DNA from 2 places in the Paenibacillus sp. FSL R5-0527 genome. Region 2 is predicted to be linked to the other one. Evidence: predicted binding sites of a transcription regulator. Region 2 holds the regulator's gene; the other holds the start of a gene.
The links. Region 2 encodes Rex, which represses fermentation and respiration genes when NADH is low (regulators of the CRP and FNR family bind a similar motif). Its sites were predicted from a motif close to TTGTGAAATATTTCACAA; they were not measured.

Region 1: a site for Rex is predicted at 7,423-7,440, ahead of NYE69_RS00340 (cytochrome ubiquinol oxidase subunit I). Genes of this name have one in related genera too.

The regions. Positions count from the first base shown of each region.
Region 1 is NZ_JBBOYI010000001.1:72,131-82,269, forward strand. It holds gene NYE69_RS00320 (LysR family transcriptional regulator) at 1-177, opposite strand, end outside; gene cydC (thiol reductant ABC exporter subunit CydC) at 1,429-3,195, opposite strand; gene cydD (thiol reductant ABC exporter subunit CydD) at 3,192-4,928, opposite strand; gene cydB (cytochrome d ubiquinol oxidase subunit II) at 4,928-5,944, opposite strand; gene NYE69_RS00340 (cytochrome ubiquinol oxidase subunit I) at 5,931-7,337, opposite strand; gene NYE69_RS00345 (nitrous oxide-stimulated promoter family protein) at 7,536-7,910, opposite strand; gene NYE69_RS00350 (hypothetical protein) at 7,907-9,583, opposite strand; gene NYE69_RS00355 (ABC transporter ATP-binding protein) at 9,586-10,139, opposite strand, start outside.
Region 2 is NZ_JBBOYI010000001.1:5,076,408-5,086,546, reverse strand. It holds gene panC (pantoate--beta-alanine ligase) at 1-445, shown strand, start outside; gene panD (aspartate 1-decarboxylase) at 446-829, shown strand; gene NYE69_RS22425 (hypothetical protein) at 979-1,608, shown strand; gene dinG (ATP-dependent DNA helicase DinG) at 1,806-4,688, shown strand; gene NYE69_RS22415 (redox-sensing transcriptional repressor Rex) at 4,701-5,357, shown strand; gene NYE69_RS22410 (amidohydrolase) at 5,347-6,645, shown strand; gene NYE69_RS22405 (cell wall elongation regulator TseB-like domain-containing protein) at 7,054-7,539, shown strand; gene NYE69_RS22400 (hypothetical protein) at 8,121-8,654, shown strand; gene NYE69_RS22395 (AAA family ATPase) at 8,647-10,139, shown strand, end outside.

The DNA.
Region 1 (10,139 bases), 5.0 Mb from region 2:
CGGCGTCAGCTTGACTTTGCGCCCTTCATGAATAAACAAGTCCACGCCCAGCTCCGCTTCCAGCTTGAAAATTTGCCGGCTTACCGCCGATTGCGAAACGTGCAGAGCGTAGGATGCCTCAGTCACATGCTCAAGTTTGGCCACTTCGATGAAATATTGGATTTGCCTCAGTTCCATGCCACACCCTCCCTATTCCAGACGCCTCAGAAAAACCGGATTCACCTGTTTCGTGAAAAAGCCTTCTCCTAAGCCGTCAGCAGCCTTTGGCGCACTTGCCCGCAGCAAGCGATGCTCTACCGCCGGCAGGCCATTTAAATGGCTCCACCATTAAATCATTAAACTATTAAACCATTAGATTATTAACCCATTAAATCCCTTACATTCCGTGTAAATATATTAATCTCCATTATATAAGGGAAGCGACCGAAACGGAAGCATAGACTTCAGGAAAAAGCGCTGGAAACATAAGAAAATACCTGCATAATTTGCAGGCACTAGGACCAGGCTGCCGGAAAACGCCAGCGGAATGCGGCGGGGTGCCGCGAATGCTGCGAACTTCAACGGAATGTTGCGGGACGCGGCGAACTTCAGCGGGATTATACGGAATGCTGCGGAACTTCGGTTGGATTCCAGCCAAATCCAGCGAGTTTCAGCGGAATGCGGTTGAATGCGGCGAAATTTCGGTGACTTTAGCGAAACTCAACAAACTCCGGCGGACTCTAGCGAACTCGGTGAACTCCAACAGAAACCATAAGAGCAAAAAATGACGTTATTCCGGCGATATCGATCAATTTGAAAAAAATAAAGGCAATTTATGCCGCTATTTTCTCGAATCGTGAAGAAATATCCCCGTTTCGCACCATTCATAAGAAAATAAGGACAAAGAATGCCGCTAATGGGATGGATATGCCGGGGGGGCAGGAGAATAAGAACAAAAAGTGACGTTATTTGAAGGCCGACGGTCCTCGTCATTCCGGAAGCCGGCTGCTGTCAAACATACTTCCCAAGCCGAGCTGTTTTAGCTAGCTCAAAACTAAAAACGGCGCTTGACGATCAGAAAGACGCGGCCTCTCGGGCGAGCCGTCATTCTTACGGTTGCCAGCGCCGTTATTTCGGCATAATGTGACCAAAACAAAATTTAACGGTTGCCATAAAGCTAATTTTTGCTTTTTTCCGCGGATTCGAGCCTTTTTCACCCAAGTAAGCGCCGTTGCAACCGTTAGAAATTGAAACCCCCGCTTTTCAGCTAAATAACGGCTATCACAACCGTTAGCGAAAGACCCAAGCCCCCGGATGCCGAACCCGCTAACTCCAATAACGAATGAATCGAATGAAGTGGTAAGCAGCCGGTCTTGCCATTGCTACATCCGGTATTTGATGCTGCCGCCGGAGTCCCTCGACATACAGCCTATAACCGCTGCCAAGCCGTTAATCCGGCCGGTCCAAGCGGTATAGATTGCGGTAGCGCGGTTCAGACTTCATCAGTTCGGCGTGGGTGCCCCGCATCAGGATGCGGCCATGCTCCATAAAAATAATCTCGTCCATCTTCTCCGCGCCGACCAGATGGTGCGTCACCCAGATGAGCGTTTTGCCCTGCGTCGTGCGGAAGATCGTCGCCAGCAGCTCACGCTCCGTGCGCGGATCGAGCCCTACGGTCGGCTCATCGAGGATGAGCACGGGCGTGTCCTGCAGCAAGATCCGCGCCAGCGCCACGCGCTGCCGTTCGCCGCCGGAGAAACGCTGGCCCGTTTCGCGCATCGGCGTGTTCAGGCCCTCCGGCAGCGCCGAGATCAGCGGGCCCAGCTGCGCAGCTTGCGCGGCCCGGCGGATCTCCTCGTCCGCAGCCTCCGGCCGGGCGAGCCTGATGTTGTTCGCCACCGTCGTGTCGAACAGATGCGGGCTCTGATTCAGAACGGACACGTACTCCGGCATCCGTTCGCCTAAGGCCGCGGCGGGGACGCCGTTAAACGTCACCGTTCCATCGCTTGGGGCAAGCGCCCCCTGGATCAGCTTCAGCAGCGTCGACTTGCCCGCGCCGCTGCGGCCGATCACGGCAACCCGCTTGCCCTGCGGGATGTCCAGCGACACACCGTCCACGGAAATGGCGCCGCCCGCCGCATACGCGAAGCGCACGCCCTGCAGCCGAATGTGGACGGCTTGAGCAGCCTCCGGGGCCGTGGCGCGGGATCCCCCGCTCCCGCTGGCAACGCCCGTTCCGCCAGCGTCCTGCCGCTGCTCACCGCCGGAGTGCTCGATCCGCGCCAGCCGCGCCAACGACACGCCGTACTGCGGGATACGCTCCACCGCGTCCGAGACGGGCAAAAACGCATCCGCCAGCGGGAACACGATCAGCACGAACGCGGCGATCAGCGTGGCGTCGATCTGCCCGGCCGCGGCCTGCCCGCCGGCCCAGTACACCATCGAGACGACGGCGAGGCCGACGACCGACTGGCCGAACAGGCTCCGCCAGCGCGCCCATGCCCGCAGCTTGCGGTCTTTGCGGGCCACGGCCGCCTCATCCCGCTCGTACGAGGCCAGGAATTCGTCCGCCCGGCCGCTGATCACCCAATCGCCGATGCCCATGACGGCGTCGGTCAAGGTCCGGTACAGCCCGCCACGCTCGCGTTTGACCTCTTCGTTGGTCCGCCGGGTCAGCCGCAGCGTCACATAAGGCAGCACCGCCACCAGAACAAAAATGTACCCCGCCAGCAACAAAGCGAACGTCACATCAAAAAATCCCATCGCAATTACGGCCGCAGCATACAAAATCAAAGCGACCAGGCTCGGGAACACGGTGCGGATATATACGTTTTGCAGCTGTTCGATATCGTCGGCCAGCGCTCCGAGAATGTCGCCCGTCCGATAACGGGAACGGATAAAGAGCGCTTGAGGCTCCAATATCCGATACAAGCGTACCCGCATCCGGGCCAAAATCCGCAGCACCGTGTCATGGCCGACCAACCGCTCGACATAGTGGATGACCGCCCGGCCGATCCCAAACGTGCGCACGCCGACGATCGGCACGTACACCAGCAAAATATTGTAAGGCTGCAGCGCCGACTTCGAGATCAGAAAACCGGAAGTAAACATCAGCATGCCGGCGGAGAGCAGCGTAAGCACGCCGAAGAGCAAATAAAGGGCAAACCGTCCGCTGTATAAACGAAAATAAGGGCCAATCCAAGACTCCCGCTTCATCCGATCTCCTCCCGCTGCGCCGCAACCATGCGGTAATAAGCGCCCCGTTTCTTCATCAACTCGCCATGCGTTCCCGTTTCCGCCACCCGGCCCTGCTCCATCACGATAATGCGGTCCATCTCCCGCATCCAATGCAGGCGGTGGGTGGCCAGCAATACGAGCTTGCCTTCAAACAAAGGCAGCATCGTATTCTTCAATTCATATTCCGTCTCGATGTCCAAATGGGCCGTCGGCTCGTCGAGCAAAATGATCGGCCGTTTGCTGACTAAAGCCCGGGCCAGCGCCACGCGCTGCTCCTGGCCGCCGCTCAGCGTCCGCCCGCCGCCGCCGATCGGCTCGTCCAGCCCGCCGGGCAAGCTGCGCGCCAATTCCCCGAGCCCGGCCGCCACCGCCGCCCGCTCCACGTCCCCGCGCGACGCCCCGGGCGCATGAAAGCTTATATTATCGGCCAGGCTGCCGCTGAAAATATACGGACGCTGCGGAATATAAGTGATTTGCTCCCGCCAGCCCGCGGCCGTCAAGTCGCCCAGCGCGCTGCCGTTCAGCTCAAAGCCGCCGGATGTCGGCCGCAAAAACCCGCCGATCACGTCGATCAGCGTCGACTTTCCGGCTCCGCTTTCGCCGATGATGCCGATTTTGCCCATGCCGCGAAGCGACAGCCGGACGTCCTCCAGCGAGGCCATGGCCTCCCGCTCATGAATCACGCCCACGCCATGCAAGGCCAGCGTACTGTCCGCCGTCCACGCCCAGGCCACGCCTTCCGGCACCGGCGCCGCCTTAGACGCCTCCTCCTCCGCCGCCGTGATGATCGCCTGCATCGCTTCTCCGGCTTCTTTCCCGTCCAGGGTGGCATGGAAATCCGCCCCGACCATCCGCACCGGCAGGAAATACTCCGGCGCCAAAATCAGCACGGTCAGCGCGGGCAGCAGCAGCATTTCCCCGTTCACCAGCCGCAGCCCGAGGCTGACCGCCACCGAAGCGACCGACAGCATCGTAAAGAAGTCGAGCGCAAACGAAGACAAAAAGGCGACCCGCAGCGTGCGCATCGTCGCCGAGCGGTAGGAATCGCTCACCCGGGCGATCGAGTTCTGATGCGATTTGCTGCGCCCGAGGAATTTCAGCGTCTCCAGACCGCGCAGCGAATCGACGAAATGGTTCGCCAACACGCGGTACGATTTGAGCTGCCGCTCCGTTTGCTTCCGCGCCGCCAGCCCGAGCAAAATCATAAACGCGATCAAAATCGGCATCGTGATCGTCAGGATAACCCCGGAAGCGAGATCCAGCTTATAAACGTAAGCCAAAATCAGCACCGGCGTCAGCCCGGTCGCCAGCATCCGCGGCAGAAACAGCTCCAGGTAATTGCGGAATTTGGCCACGCCCTCCAGCACCAGGGTCACCAGGTTCCCTGTGCCTTCGGTTCCAGTGAACCGCGGACCCAGCTGAAACAGCTTCTCCAGCACCTGCTTCCGCAGGTCCCGCCCCGTCTCTTCCGCAAAGCGGTAGGCCGTCTTCTGCATCGTCAGCGCGCAAATTTGCCGCACCATAAAAGCAAGCAGGAACAAACCGGCCCCGCCGGCTTGTTCCTGCAGCTTGGCGCCGGCAAACAGGGCGGAGACGATCTCCGCCAGCCATTTAGCCTGCCCGATGATTGCGATGCTCTGAAGCAGGGTCAGCAGGGCCATGATCGCCATGACCGGCCGCACCCCTTGAAATTTCATCAAACCGCGTCCCATTAATATTCCAAATGCTCCTTCTCGTGTACGCGTTTATGGAAAACGAAATAACTCCAAATTTGGTACCCCAGCACAAACGGCAGCAGGGTTAAAGACACGATCGTCATGACCTTCAGCGAATACGGCCCGGAAGACGCGTTCTGGATCGTCAGGGAAAACGTCTCGCTGATCGAGCTGACCATGACGCGCGGGAACAACCCGATAAACACCGCCGCGATCGATAAGGCGATCATCGTTCCGGTCATGCCGAACGCCCAGCCGTCTTTTTGCTTGAAGATAAACCATCCCCCCAGCACAAAGGCGATAACGCCGAGCAACCCTACCAGCCCGAGCACTAAGCCGCGGACTTGGAACACGTCCGTCTGGAAGTAGGTCAACACGCCGAACAGTACGAACAATACGGCGAGCGGAATCAGCATTTTATGCGCCAGCTTGCGGGCCCGCTCCCGCAAGCTTCCCGTCGTGCGCAGCGAGGCGAACAGCAGGCCGTGCACAAGGCACAGCACCACGACCGTAATACCGCCGACCAGCGTGTAGACGTTCACCATATCGAACAGGCCGGCCTTCATTTCCATGTCCCCGTCGATCGGCAGGCCTTTCATCAGACCGGCGAACACCACGCCGAGCAGGAACGGCGGCAGCAGGCTGCCGAGAAAAATCGCGGCATCCCAGGTCGACTTCCATTTCTCGCTGCCGACCTTGCCGCGGAATTCAAAGGCGACCCCGCGGGCGATCAGCGCCAGCAGCAGCACGACAAGCGGGGTGTAATAGCCACTGAACATCGTGGCGTACCAGTTCGGAAACGCGGCGAACATCGCGCCGCCCGCCGTCAGCAGCCACACCTCGTTGGCATCCCAAAACGGTCCGATCGAGTTGATCAGCACGCGGCGCTCCATATCATTTTTTGCCAAAAACCGGGTGCTCATTCCGATGCCGAAATCAAAACCTTCCAAAAAGAAGAATCCGATGAACAACACCGCGACAAGGATAAACCACAGCTCATTAAGAGACAGCATGATAACCCTCCTTACCAAATGGATCCGTCGAATGGTCGGCACCGGCGCCGTCCTCATTCGGCCCTTTCTTGATAACTTTAACGAACAGGTAGGCCATCACCGCTCCAAGCACCGCGTAAATCAGCGTGAACGCGATCAGGGAGAACAAAATTTGCCCGCCGGTGACGCTCGGCGATACGCTGTCCTTCGTCTGCATCAGGCCGAATACCGTCCACGGCTGACGGCCGATTTCCGTCATGATCCAGCCGGACGTATTGGCGATAAACGGCAGCGAGATCGACCACAGCATCGCGCGGTAGAACCATTTGTTCGGACGGTCCAGCTTTTTGCGCCAAGCGAGATACGTCCCGTAAAGTCCAAGCAGGATCATCAGACAGCCGGCGGCGATCATGATCCGGAAGCTCCAGAAGGTCGTCCGCACCGGCGGAATATAATCCCCAGGCCCATATGATTGTTCATATTCGGCCTGAAGCTCGTGCATTCCTTTTACTTCGCCGGAAAATTTACTGTAAGACAGGAAGCTGAGCAGGTAAGGGATTTTGATTTCAAAGTCGTTTTTCCCGTTGCCCGAATCGATGTGCGCGTACAGCGTCCACGGCGCCGGGTCGCCGGATTTGCCCCACAGGCCTTCGGATGCGGCCATTTTCATCGGCTGCGTTTTGACCAGATACTGCGCTTGCTGATGGCCGAACAGCGCCGTGGCGAACGAAGCGATTAAAGCAACGATGATGCCGATCGTAAACGATTTTTTGAAAAAGGACGTATCCTGGCGTTTCAGCAGCTTATACGCGCTGACCCCGGCGATCATAAACGCTCCTGTGGCAAACGCGCCAAGCACGGTATGCGGGAATTCCACCCACAGCTGGCCGTTGCCGATCAGCGCAAAGAAGTCGTTCATTTCCGCACGGCCGTTATTGATTTCAAACCCGACCGGGCGCTGCATGAACGAGTTGGCCGCCAAAATCCAGAACGCCGATACCGTCGTCCCCAGAGCCACCAGCCAAATGCACAGCAGATGCACCTTCTTGGACAGGCGATCCCAGCCGAAGATCCACAGTCCGATAAAGGTCGATTCCATAAAGAAGGCGAACAGCGCTTCCACCGCGAGCGGCGCGCCGAACACATCCCCTACGAACCGCGAGTAATCGGACCAGTTCATTCCGAACTGGAATTCCTGAAGAATCCCCGTTACGACCCCGACCGCAAAGTTGATCAGGAACAGTTTTCCCCAGAATTTGGCCATCCGTTTGTACTCTTCTTTTCCCTTTACGACGTACATCGTCTCCATGATCGCGATCAGGACGACTAGGCCGATGGACAGAGGCACAAAGAAGAAATGGAAAATCGTCGTGACCGCAAACTGAAGCCGTGCAAGCAGAATCGGATCCAACATTTCATTCCCCTACTTTCGAATAATTATTATCTAATGTGAATTCTAGCACTCATTGATGAAAACGAACGCCGAAAAAATAATAATTTTGTGACAGAAATCACATGATGTATGTCACAAAGGTGAAATTGGAGCCGAAAACCCGCGCCATTACTGGACTTTTTAAATGCCACAAAAAGTTTGACATTATTGTGAATGAGATCACTTCCTATCGTCCAGCAGATGCCGGACCGTCAATATCGGATGCCGCAACAGCATTTTCGGTCCGGCGTAAGCCATGATTTTGCGGATTTTGTCCCGCTGTTTGGGCGCATAGCAGTGGACCGGACACGCCCGGCAGGTCGTTTTGTCTTCGCCGAACCGGCAGCGGGCGAGCCGCTCCAACGCGTATCGGTGCAGCTCCGCGCATTCCGGGCACAGGCCGGGTTCGCTTCCGGCGGCGGCTTCGTCCCGGCCGGTCCGTTCCCGGCGGCTATGCCGGCGCCGGCAATAAAGGGAAATCATCAGGGCCACCGTCGCCTTCTCGCGGCGGATCCGCGGCCCTTCTTTTTCCGATTGCATCCTTCCAACCTTCAATACTCCGCCCTCCCTTTTGCGAGCGTTCCGGGAGCAAACACTTTTCGCCACCCCAGCCAAATCGCGATGATCAGCAATAACGCATAGACGATAACGCCAAACGGAACCGTGGTCGCCGCCCAATGCAGTAGTCCCATGCCGCCAAGCAGGAACATAAGCGGCAGTAACTTCAATCCTTCGCTTTGCTGCGTGGCCTCAAACGGTTCCGAGAAGGGAAGCCCTTTGCGCAAATAGGCGAAGCACAGGATGGCGAACAATTGCAGCGCCAGGCCGGTAACGACCAGGTCGGGAATGATATGCGCCCCGAACAACAGGACGAAAATCAGGCCTTCCAGCACGAACAAAGGCAGCAGCAGCCGAACCAGACAAGCCAGCAGCGCCCCCTTGTATACCGGCCCCTCCTCCCGGATCGGCAGCACCCGGTAAATCCAGGCGGCCTTGTGTTTGCCGGAATAGCGCAGCATCATAATGACGGTAGGCAGCATCAAGCCGCAGAAATAAATAAACAAATATTTGCGGGTTCCGGCCAGCCCCTGAAGTCCGTTTCCGAAGCCGTCGGTAAACAGAAAAATAAACGGGAATATAATCGAAAACCCCAGCGTCGGGTACACTTTAAGCTTAAACTCCCGCTCATTCCCCAGCATCGACCAGGCGAACCGGAAAAATACTCTCTCCTGCGGGTCCCGGCACAGCCACTCGGCCAGCCGCTTCAATGCGGTTCCCGTCCGCTGTCCGCGCCGCCGTCCCGGCTCCGCCAGCTTCTGCAAATTCCTTTCCAGGGCCGGCGCCAACTTCAGATACAGGGCGAAAGCGGCCAGCGGCACGAGCAGAGACAACAGGGCGAGGGCCGTGTACGGCCTTCCGTTCCCCGGATGCAGCACCGTCTCGAACGCCGCTCCGAACCAAATCGGCGGGATGAAATACTGCCACCATCTTGGCTGGAACACGACGTTTAAGTCGGCAAAATCGAAAAGCCGGACCACCAGCTGATACCCGACCGTAATGCCGATCGTCAACCCGATCTGCACATAGTTGATGATGTCCTTCAGCTTTTCGCCGTCAAAGAAGCGCAGCACCGCCAAATACAGCAGCGCGGTGATGACAACAATGAGCATATCCATCAGCACCAGCCCCAACAGCAGCAACACCGTAAACCCGGCCCCGTGCTTAAGCAGCCCGACGGCCAGCGGCACCGCCGCAATCGCGCCGGTCAGAAAAAACAGGTAGAAGAAAATGTGCAGCGCCTTGGCCATGGCGATCGTCCGGCGGTTCACCGGCCTGACCGCCAGGATGCTCCGGTCCCGGATATCCAGCAGCACCGCGGAAAAATCGGAAATCATCGAGGTCATGACTATAAACATCATAATGCCAAACAACATGCTTACCTGAAACAGGTAGTTGTCTCCGGCCGCCACAATGATGCCACCCAGCGCGCCAAAAATAAAGTAAAGCCACAAGGAACCAAAAAACTGGTTTCTCTCCTTTTCCTTCCCGAAGCGGTCTTTCCCCCGATCCGCCTCCTTTCGGGATTTTCCGACAATGGTGGGCACCCGCCGGGCATCCATCGTCAGCTTCACCTGCAGGATGCGGCGCATAACGGGATAGTCTACCCCCATTTGCTCGAACAGCCCGCGGAACCGGTCCAGCACCTTCAGCGACTTCATCTCGTTCATAACTACACCTCTTGCACAATCGCCACAAACTGTTTGGCGATGCTTTGATGCTCGTTAAATCCGGTCAACTGGTTAAACACCTGTTCCAGGGAGCCCTCTTTAAATTGGCCTTTAAGCTGCTCGAAGCTGCCGTCGGCGACCACGATTCCCCGGTCCAGCAGGATGATCCGATCGCTGATTTTTTCCACTACGTCCATAATGTGCGAAGAATAAAAAATCGTTTTCCCCTGCGCGGCCAGCAAAGCGAGAATTTCCTTCACCACCATGACGCTGTTGGCGTCAAGCCCGCTGAGCGGCTCGTCCAGGAACAAAATGTCCGGGTTATGCAGCAGGCTGGAAATAAGCAGCACCTTCTGCTTCATCCCTTTGGAAAACGTGGCGATACGGACGTCGTAAACATCCTTAAGGCCGAAACGTTCCGCAAGCCGGCGCGCTTTGCTCTCCGCATCGTCCGCAGACAAGCCGCAAAGCTCGCCGATAAACGTCAAATATTCCCGTGCCGTCAGCGTATCGTAAATTTCCGCCACTTCCGGCACATAACCGATGCGTTTTTTGT
Region 2 (10,139 bases):
GCAAAAGGACGCTCAGCAGGTGGCCGTGATCGCCCAGATGGCGGAGGATTTGAATTTTGACGTGGAGATCGTTCCGTGCCCGATCGTACGGGAGGCGGACGGCCTCGCGCTCAGTTCGCGCAACGTATATTTGAGCCCCGAGGAGCGCAAGGCGGCGCTCGTGCTGTCCAGAAGCCTTCTTCAGGCGCAGGAGAAAGCGAAAGCAGGCGGGGCGGTCACAGCCGGCGAAATCCGCGCGGATCTGACCCGGAGTATTGGCGATGAACCGCTGGCCGATATCGATTACGTGGAGATCGCCGATTTTCCGGGACTGTCTCCGCTCGCCGACGCTGAACGCCTTGACGATGCCGGCCGCGGCGCCGACGCGCTTATCGCGGTGGCCGTGAAGTTCGGCACGACGCGACTGATCGACAACGTGATTTTGACCAAAAAGGGGATGGCCTAATTGTTCAGAACGATGATGAAATCAAAAATCCACCGCGCGACCGTGACCGAAGCGAATTTGAACTATGTCGGCAGCATTACGATCGATGAAGAGCTGATGGAGGCCGCCGATATTCTGGAGAACGAAAAAGTGCAGATCGTCAACAACAACAACGGCGCGCGCCTGGAAACGTACGTGATCCCGGGACCGCACGGCAGCGGCGTCATCTGCCTCAACGGCGCGGCCGCGCGGCTCGTGCAGCCCGGCGACAACGTCATTATCATTTCCTACGCGGCGATGTCTCCCGAGGAAGTGCGCAGCCACAAGCCGACCGTCGTGTTCGTGGACGAAAGCAACCGGCCCGTGGAAAAAGCCCATCAGGAGCTGCACGCGGCCATTCGTTAAATAAACCCGCCCCGCGCGCCTGAATTTCGCCGCCAATCGGAAGCAAATATATGCAATTGACGCTTGCGGGAATGAAAAACCCGCCCGAAACAAAAAATGATCTTAAGGCTCGGACTGATTTCATTTTCGTTAAGGGTGGGATGCGAATGATGTTTCAGCATGTTTTTGCGGAAATGAATGAGATGTTGGATGATATTTCGCGTAAATATCCGCTGGCCGTGGGCGCCCAAAAGCAGGAGCTCGCGCAAGCTTGGCGACTGCTCAAGCACATGAGCGACGGGATCATTGAAGAGTGGCTTTGTTTCGAAGAGAAGATGGCCGCGCTGCGCCAAAAATGGGGCAGCCTTGAAGCCGAGGAGGTTCTGTCGCTCCCCGAGATCGAAACGGGTCCGTTTATCAAAGGACAAGGCTATTATAAATTGATGATGTTTCCCCAGGCGCTGGAGCAGTTTGAGCAGGTGCTGAAGCAGTATCCCGGCAGCGCGCTTGGCCGTACCTACCTGGCCATGTGCCATCTGCATCTGGAGCGAAGCGAGGAAGCCGCGCGGCAGTTTTGGCTCGTTCTGGAGAAAGCCGGAAACAAAAGGCTTCGCTCCATCATTTATAATGCGCTCGGCTGCATCGAGGCGCAAAAAGGCATTTTGGCCAAAGCCAAGGAATACTTTACCCTGGCTCATCACAGCGATCCGTCCCTCGCCGAGCCTTTGGCGAATCTCGAGGCATGTTTGAGCAGCACGGGCAAATTGTATTATGGCAATGAATTGGCCTCTTTGCTGTAAACCGTCTTTATCGTTGGCATGATCGAACTTTTTTTGGCAGAACCGGTTGAGCGATGCGTAAGTCCGCCCATGAGCGCGGGCGCATCGCTCTTTTATTTTGTGATTTTAATTACACATAACGCCCGGCATGAATTTTCAAATCGCGCTTCTTCTGTTATGCTGTATTAGAGACTGGAACGAAAGGGACTTAAAAAGCAATGAAATATGCCGTGCTCGATTTTGAAACGACGGGCAACCAGTCCTCCGATGAAATTATTCAAGTGGGACTTGCCATTATAGAACCGGATAAGTCGATTTCGCAGGTATACAACTCCTTCGTCAAACCGGGAATACCGATTCCGCCGTTCATCACGGGGTTGACCGGCATCACCGAAGACGATGTCAAGGATGCGCCGGACCTGGACGAAGTGATGATGGAGATGGTTCCGCTGCTGAACGATGTAGTGCTGGTCGGGCACAATGTCGCTTTCGACTTCAACTATCTGCAAAGCGCTTTGGACAAAACGGGTTATCTGCCGTTTACGGGGCGGATTCTGGATACGATGGACTTCCTGAAAATCCTCTTTCCTTCGTTGACCTCCTATCAGCTGGGGCTTGTGGCCGCCGAATTCGAAGTGCAGCACGAGCGTCCGCACCAGGCGGACAGCGACGCCTTGGCGACGGCGCTGATTTTTCTGAAATGCCTGGAGGAATGCGAGCGGCTGCCGCTGTTGACGCTGCAGCGCCTGGCGGATTTGTTTGCGGGCGAGGACAGCGACCTCGGCTGGTTTTTCGATGCCATAGTCCAGGAGAAGGAACGCGAAACGGAGCAAAGCGATGACCGTTACATCTTTTACCGCCAGTTCGCGCTGCAGGCCGAGGATTGGATGGATATCGAATCTCCGCGGGGCGCTATGGCGGACAATCCGCTGGAGGGTGTGTCCTTTGAGCAGTTCATGGAGCAGGTGAGGGAGCGGCTGCGCGAAAGGCTGCCCCAATACGAGGAGCGCGATGCTCAGAACAAGATGCTGGAGGAAGTGAGCCGGGCTTTTAACGATGACAAGCATCTGCTGATCGAAGCGGGGACCGGGACGGGAAAATCGCTTGGTTACTTGCTGCCCGCGATCTACCATAGCGTCAAACGGGAAGAAAAAGTAATGGTCAGCACGCATACCATTAACCTGCAGGAGCAGCTTCGGGAAAGAGACGTTCCGCTGCTCGCCGAGGTGGTGCCGTTTCCTTTCCTGGCTGCCGTATTTAAAGGCAGGCAGCATTATTTGTGCTTGCGCAAATTTGAACATAAAATAAATAGAAAAGACTTTGCCACGCCGAAAGAAGAGGTGATGACGGCGGCGCAAATGGTCGTGTGGCTGACGCAAACGGTCAACGGCGACGATGAAGAGCTCAATTTGGGCAATCGCGGCGGCGATTTCTGGGAAACGGTGGCCAGCGAGTCGGACTCCTGTCTCGGGCGGTCCTGCCCATGGTTCCGCAAATGCTTCTATCATCGGGCCAAACATGAAGCCGGGGTCGCCGATGTGGTCATTACGAACCACTCCAAGCTGTTTACCGATATCCAGGCCGGGCATCAGCTGCTGCCGGGATACGAGCGCCTGGTCATCGACGAGGCCCATCATTTGGAGGATGTGGCGGGGAAACACCTGGGCATTCATATGAAGTATTTTACCGTCATTCATACGCTCACCCGGCTGTTTAAAGACAGCAAGACCGGCCAGCTGCCGAATCTCCGCATCGCTTTGCAGGCGGCGGGGGGCGAAAAAACGGGCGAATGGTGCCGGGTCATCGACGAAATGTACCCGACGCTGATCGATGTGAAGGAAAGCTGGGACAAGCTCAGCGAGCTGCTGTTTGCCCTGATGCCGGAACGGAGCGACGCCGCGCCCGGCGATCCGGGCCAATTCGTTTACCGCCTGCTTCCGCTAAAGAAACCGCAGGAATGGGATAAGCTGTCGGCGCTGGAGAACCAGATTTACGTTGCGCTAGGGGACGTGCTCCGCAAAGGCGACCGGATGCTGGCGCAAATCCGGGAAGAGCAGGAGGATTACGGTTCCGAAAGCCTCCTGACCGACATCAACGGGTTATTCAAGGATTTGGCCAACGAGCGGGAGGCCCTGCGTTTCTTCATGAAGCTGGAGAGCGAGGAGACGGTGTACTGGATGGAAGCGAACGGGAATTTCCGCAGCCGCTCCCTGCAGATGTATGCCGTTCCGATCGACGTTAGCGCGCAATTGAAGGAATACTTTTTCGACAGAAAAAAAAGCGTGGTGATGACCTCGGCGACGCTGTCGGTCGACAAGTCGTTCCAGTATATGATCGAACAGCTGGGACTGACGGAAGCGGCCGGGGAAGGACGGCTGAACACGGCGATGCTGCCGTCGCCGTTTGATTACCGCAGCCAGGCTCTGCTCGTCATCCCGCGCGATTTTCCGAGCGTGAAGGGGAGCGTGGGCGACGACCATTTCGTCAGCACGCTGGTGCGTTCGCTCGCCGATACCGCGGTTGCGACGCAAGGCCGTATGCTGGTGCTGTTCACATCGTACCGGATGCTGCGGCAGGTTTACGAGCCGTTGAAGGAGCTATTGTCGGCGCAAGGAATCACGGTCATCGGCCAGGGGATGGACAGCGGCAGCCGCAGCAAGCTGACCCGGCGCTTTCAGGGCCAGGCGGCGTCAGTGCTGCTGGGGACGAGCAGCTTCTGGGAAGGCGTGGACATTCCGGGCGAAGCGTTGACGAGCCTGGCGATCGTCCGCCTGCCCTTCCAGCCTCCCAACCATCCGCTGGTGGAAGCGAAAAGCGAACGGCTGCAGAAGGAGAAGAAAAATCCTTTCATGAAACTGTCCGTGCCCCAGGCGGTCATCCGCTTCAAGCAGGGATTCGGCAGGCTCGTCCGCTCCTCGCAGGACCGGGGGATCGTGGTTGTTTACGATACCCGCATCTTGGAGTCTTACTACGGGAAATACTTTTTATATTCACTGCCCGGGCCGAAGATGGAGCATATGCCGCTCACTCAGATGGTTCCGCGCATATCGGAATGGTTAAATCCGGGAGACGAAAACGTCTCTAAGTCCGCGTCAGAATAGGGGGATAAACGTATGAAATCCGAAAAAATTTCCGATGCCGTCGTCCGCCGGCTGCCGGTGTATTTGCGGTTCCTCAACGAGCTGAGCCGGCGCGAAGTGCCTACGGTGTCCTCGCAGGAGCTCGGCCAGAAGCTGGACCTCAACCCGGCCCAGATCCGCAAGGATCTGGCCTACTTCGGCGATTTCGGGCGAAAGGGCATCGGCTACGATGTCGCGTATTTGATCGAGAAAATCCAGCAAATCCTCAACTTGGACCAGCAGATCAACGTTGCGCTGGTCGGCGCCGGTAATTTGGGGCAGGCGCTTTCGAATTACAACGCTTATTTGAAAGACAACATGAAAATCGTGGCGGTGTTCGACGCCTCTCCGGCCAAGATCGGCACGCAAATCAACAACATCACGATCCAGCCGATCGAAGAGCTGACGGAAACGGTGCGGGAGAAAAATGTCCGGATCGGGATCATTACCGTCCCGGATTACGAAGCGCAGCGCGTGGCGGATCAATTGGTGGCGGCGGGAATCGGGGCCATTCTGAACTTCGCTCCGACGATTTTGAAGGTGCCTCCGGAAGTCCGCATCCATGCCGCCGATTTCACGACCGATTTGCTCAGTCTGGCTTATTACTTGAATGACGGAAGCGGAAAGGAACAACCTGCCCATGAGTCGTAAATGGTTAATCAAGAACGGAACCTTTGTCGTGTTCGAACAAGATCGTTCCATTGTACAGGGCTATATGCTCGTTGAGGGCGACACGATTTCCTATATCGGCGAGCAGCTTCCTGAAGGGGCGGAAGACGCGGAAACCTTCGACGGAAAAGGGCTGCTGTTCATGCCGGGGCTGATCAACACGCACGGCCACGCGGCGATGTCGCTGCTGCGCGGATACGGCGACGACATGGTGCTGCAGACCTGGCTTCAGGAAAAAATGTGGCCGATGGAAGCCAAGTTCACCGCCGGCGATGTGTACGCCGGGACGGCGTTGTCCGTGCTGGAGATGCTGAAAGGCGGAACGACCACGTTCCTGGACATGTACGACCATATGGATGAAGTGGCCAAAGTGGTTCAGGAGTCGGGCATCCGCGCCGTGCTGATGCGCGGCGTCATCGGGTTGTGCCCGCCGGACGTGCAGCAGCAGAAGCTGAACGAAGCGATCGCGTTTGCGAAAAATTGGCACGGCCGGGCGGACGGCCGAATCACGGCGATGATTTCGCCGCACGGGCCGTACACCTGTCCGCCGGAATTTTTCGAGAAATTCGTACAAGCGGCTCATGATCTGGATCTGCCGATGCATACGCATATGTCGGAGACGCGGGCGGAAGTGGAGCAAAACGTGAACGATTACGGAGTCAGACCCGTTCAGCATTTGCTGAACCTCGGGATGTTCTCCCGTCCGTCGCTGCTTGCTCACGCCGTGCATTTGACCGATGAGGAGATCGATATTTTGGCGGCCCATAACGTGGCGGTGTCGCACAATCCCGGCAGCAACCTGAAGCTGGCCAGCGGCGTGGCGCGGGTGCCGGCACTGCTTGGCAAAGGCGTGGTCGTTTCGCTTGGAACGGACGGCGCCGCCAGCAACAACAACCTCGATATGCTCGAGGAGGTCCGCCTCGCCGCATTGATCCACAAAGGCGTTTCCGGCGATCCTACCGCCGTTCCGGCGCTGGAGGCCCTCAAAATGGGCACGGAATACGGGGCGAAGTCGGTGTACTTGGCGAATACGGGGAAACTCGCGGCCGGCATGAAGGCGGATTTTATCGCGCTGAATACGGAACAGGCCCATTTCGTGCCGAAGACGGATTACGTTTCCCATGTCGTCTATTCGGCCGGCTCCAAAGATGTAGAGCATGTGTGGGTTAACGGCGAGCAGGTGGTCAAACACGGGGCTTGCCTCACCCTCGACGAGGAGCGTATCCGGCGCGAGGCGCAAGCGGCCTTCGAAGGGCTGCTGGCCCGGTAGGGGCCTGGAGGCTTGGCACTGATTGCTTGCTGCTTTTTGAATGGCGCGTGCGGTTGCAGCTGCGGCCGTGGCCGTGGACGTAAACGTGAACGTGTCATGTTCGTGGCTGCACCTGTGGCTGTGCCTGTAATTACGGCGATTTAGCGGTAAAAAAGGGCGTTATTTTCGGATTTGAAGAGGTTTCCGCCGCAATAAGGGACTTTTTTGTCGCTATTTCCCGGCATTGGCCGTGATATTGACGATATCGCCCGTCCTCGGGGAAAATAAGAACTAAAATAGCCGTTATTTTAACGATGCGGAGGAAAAACGGCCGAATAACGACCGGAATTAACGTTATTTTTCTGCGACTGTGCGAATGTGCGCGAATGTAGGTTTAGACGACTGGCTACAGGGGAAAGGAAGAGAAGGTTGAGAAAGAGAACCAAGTGGCTCCTGCTTTCGCTGCTGATTTTAGTGATCGTGCTTTTTGCCCTTCACCGTTTTTATATCTACGTTCTTCAGGATACCTGGGCAAGCGAAAATGCAGTGATTGAGCAGGCGAAACAGGAGACGGACCTGGTCCAGGGCGATAAAGTGTGGAAATCGGTGTGGGACGATGTGTGCTGGGTGGTCCATGGCAAAGACGGGTCAGGCCGGGAGATGATGGTATGGCTCCGGGAAGGTCATGAACCCGTGGTGCGGCTGCTCTCGGAAGGTGTGTCGGAGACCCGGGTGCGGACGATCATTAACGAAAGCCTGCCCGGGATCACTATCGTCAGGCTGGTGCCCGGCATCTACAATGAACGGCTGGTGTGGCAGCTGTTTTATAAACAAAAGGATCACCACTACTACCGTTTTTACGATTTTGGCACCGGTGAGGCGTTGAACGATGTATTTACGCTTCCGAACCGCTGATCCGCCATGAAGTGAACCGAATAGGAGATTTGAAGCATACGGTTTCTATGTTCAGCAATTTGGACGTGGAGGCCGTTTTTTTGCAATATAGCAACCCCAATCAAACGCGGCTGGCTTAATTTAAAGTGGAAAGTTGAAACGGATTCGGAGAATACGTGCTAAAACAATACAATAAGGAGAGGTACCGGCTGTACAATCCAAGTCAGCTTTCTACGGCGCTTTCCGAACAAATCAGATTATTCCGCCAAGGTATCGCCTGTCCTAAGCTTTTTACATACCAAGACCAAATCATGCTGGAGTCCGAGTGTGGGGAGAAGTTCGTGGCCATGCAATATTGCAAGAAATGATTTGGCTCGCCGACCATCTGGGCGAGTTGCCGCTTCTGCTTGAGAATATGTAGCAGTCTACCCATTTAAAATTTAAAATATAGCCATACTTTTTTTCGATATTTGATAGATCATGTGATATACTCTTATTTGTGGATTTGATATACGAAATGATATATCAAAATAATATATCCGACTAAGCGACGGTTCTTGAAAAAGCAACCACTTCAGAAATATAGATAAGGGGGACATCACGTGAAACTGCGTATTGGACCAGTTGTGTCGAGTGTTGTCATTTCCGCCGTATTGCTGTTTGGCGGATGGTTCATATATCGGCAGTGGGCGATTGAGCGTCCGCTGGAAAATATCGTAAAAACTTATGACGGCGTAAACGATGTACAGTTGGACATTAAGCCGAACGAACTTGCCGTGAAGCTGGACCTCGCACCCGGGACGGATCTCGGCGATCTGGTGCGGAAAATCGAACAGGACGGAAAACGGCAAATCGGCGGACGGACGTTGAAGCTGGACGTGAAAGACCATTCTTCGCCGGTTCTGGACGAGCTGTGGCAGAAAGCGCTGTTCAGCGTGGCGCAGGCGATGGAGACGAAGAAATATACGGAAATTACGTCCGCGCTGGAGCAAATGGAGCAGGCGAATTCCAAAGTGACGGCCAAGGCGGAGATGGATGAGGACAATGTTTACATTACGCTGACGGACGGACAAGCCAGCAAGTTTATCATTTTGCCGCGGACTCCACAGCGATTGGGGGCATGGCCGAATGCGTAAATGGATGGTGGAGGCGGCCATAGGGTTTATTCCGGTGCTGCTATTGTTCCTGGCGATCGTTGGCTATAACGTCGTACCGCTCGTGATTTTGTTTGTTTTGTTCGGCGTGCTGTTTGCGGCGATCAACATGCGCGGGGGCGGAATAGCGATCGGGGCGGCTCAGGAGCGGAAGCGCCGGCAGAGCGGCCCGGACAAGCTGACGTTTGAGGAAATCGGCGGCCAGGAGAGCGCCAAGCAGGAATTGCGCGAAGCGCTCGATTTTATGGTGCGCCACGAGGAAATCAGCAAATTCGGGATCCGGCCGATCAAGGGGATTTTGCTGACCGGACCTCCCGGAACCGGTAAAACGCTGCTGGCGAAAGCCGCCGCCCAGCACACCAACGCGGTGTTCGTGGCGGCTTCGGGCTCGGAATTTGTGGAGATGTACGTCGGCGTAGGCGCGAGCCGCATCCGCGAGTTGTTTAAGGAAGCGAAGGCGCGCGCGGCCAAAGAAAACAAGGAGAACGCGGTCATTTTCATCGATGAGATCGAGGTGATCGGCGGCAAACGGGAAGGCGGGCAGCAGCGCGAATACGATCAGACGCTGAACCAGCTGCTGACCGAAATGGACGGAATTTATTCGTCGGACACGCCGCGCATTCTCCTGATCGCCGCGACCAACCGCAAGGAAATGCTGGACGGCGCATTGCTCCGGCCGGGGCGTTTCGACCGTCATATTCAGGTCGATCTTCCCGACAAAAAGGGCCGGCTCCACATTTTGGAGCTGCATGGGAAGAACAAGCCGCTGCACGAAAGCGTCAGCCTGGAGAAGGTGGCCGAGGAATCGTTCGGGTTCTCGGGGGCGCAGCTCGAAAGCGTCATGAACGAGGCGGCCATCTACGCGATGCGCGAAGAGGCGGCCGAGATCATGCAGCCCCATCTGTCGATGGCGATCGATAAGGTGATGATGGGCGAGAAGACGGACCGCCAGGCGAACGAGGAAGAGAAGCGCCGGGTGGCGATTCATGAGCTTGGCCACGCGATCGCCGCCGAGGTCGTAGCTCCGGGCAGCGTGAATCAAGTGGCGCTTAGCCCGCGCGGAAGGGCGCTCGGCTATGTGCGGCATAATCCGCAGGACGAAAAGTATCTGTACACCAAAGACTATCTCGAAGGGCAAATCATGGTTGCGCTGGCCGGTGCGGCCGCGGAAGAAATTTATTACGGCGGGCGCAGCACGGGCTCGAGCAACGACTTTGAGCAGGCGCTGAAAATCGTTCATACGATGATGACCTCCGGGCTGACTTCACTTGGCATCGTGAATATGGAAATGGTAACGACGGAGGTTTTGATGCATGAAAATGCGCGGATATTGGATGAGCTGGCCGCTAGAACGAAAGAAATGCTGCTCCGGCATTCGGCAGTATTCGACAAATCTCTCGAAATTTTATTAATAGAAGAGCGCCTTTCGGGCGAGCAATTCCGTTGTCAATTTCGTGACAGCGTGCA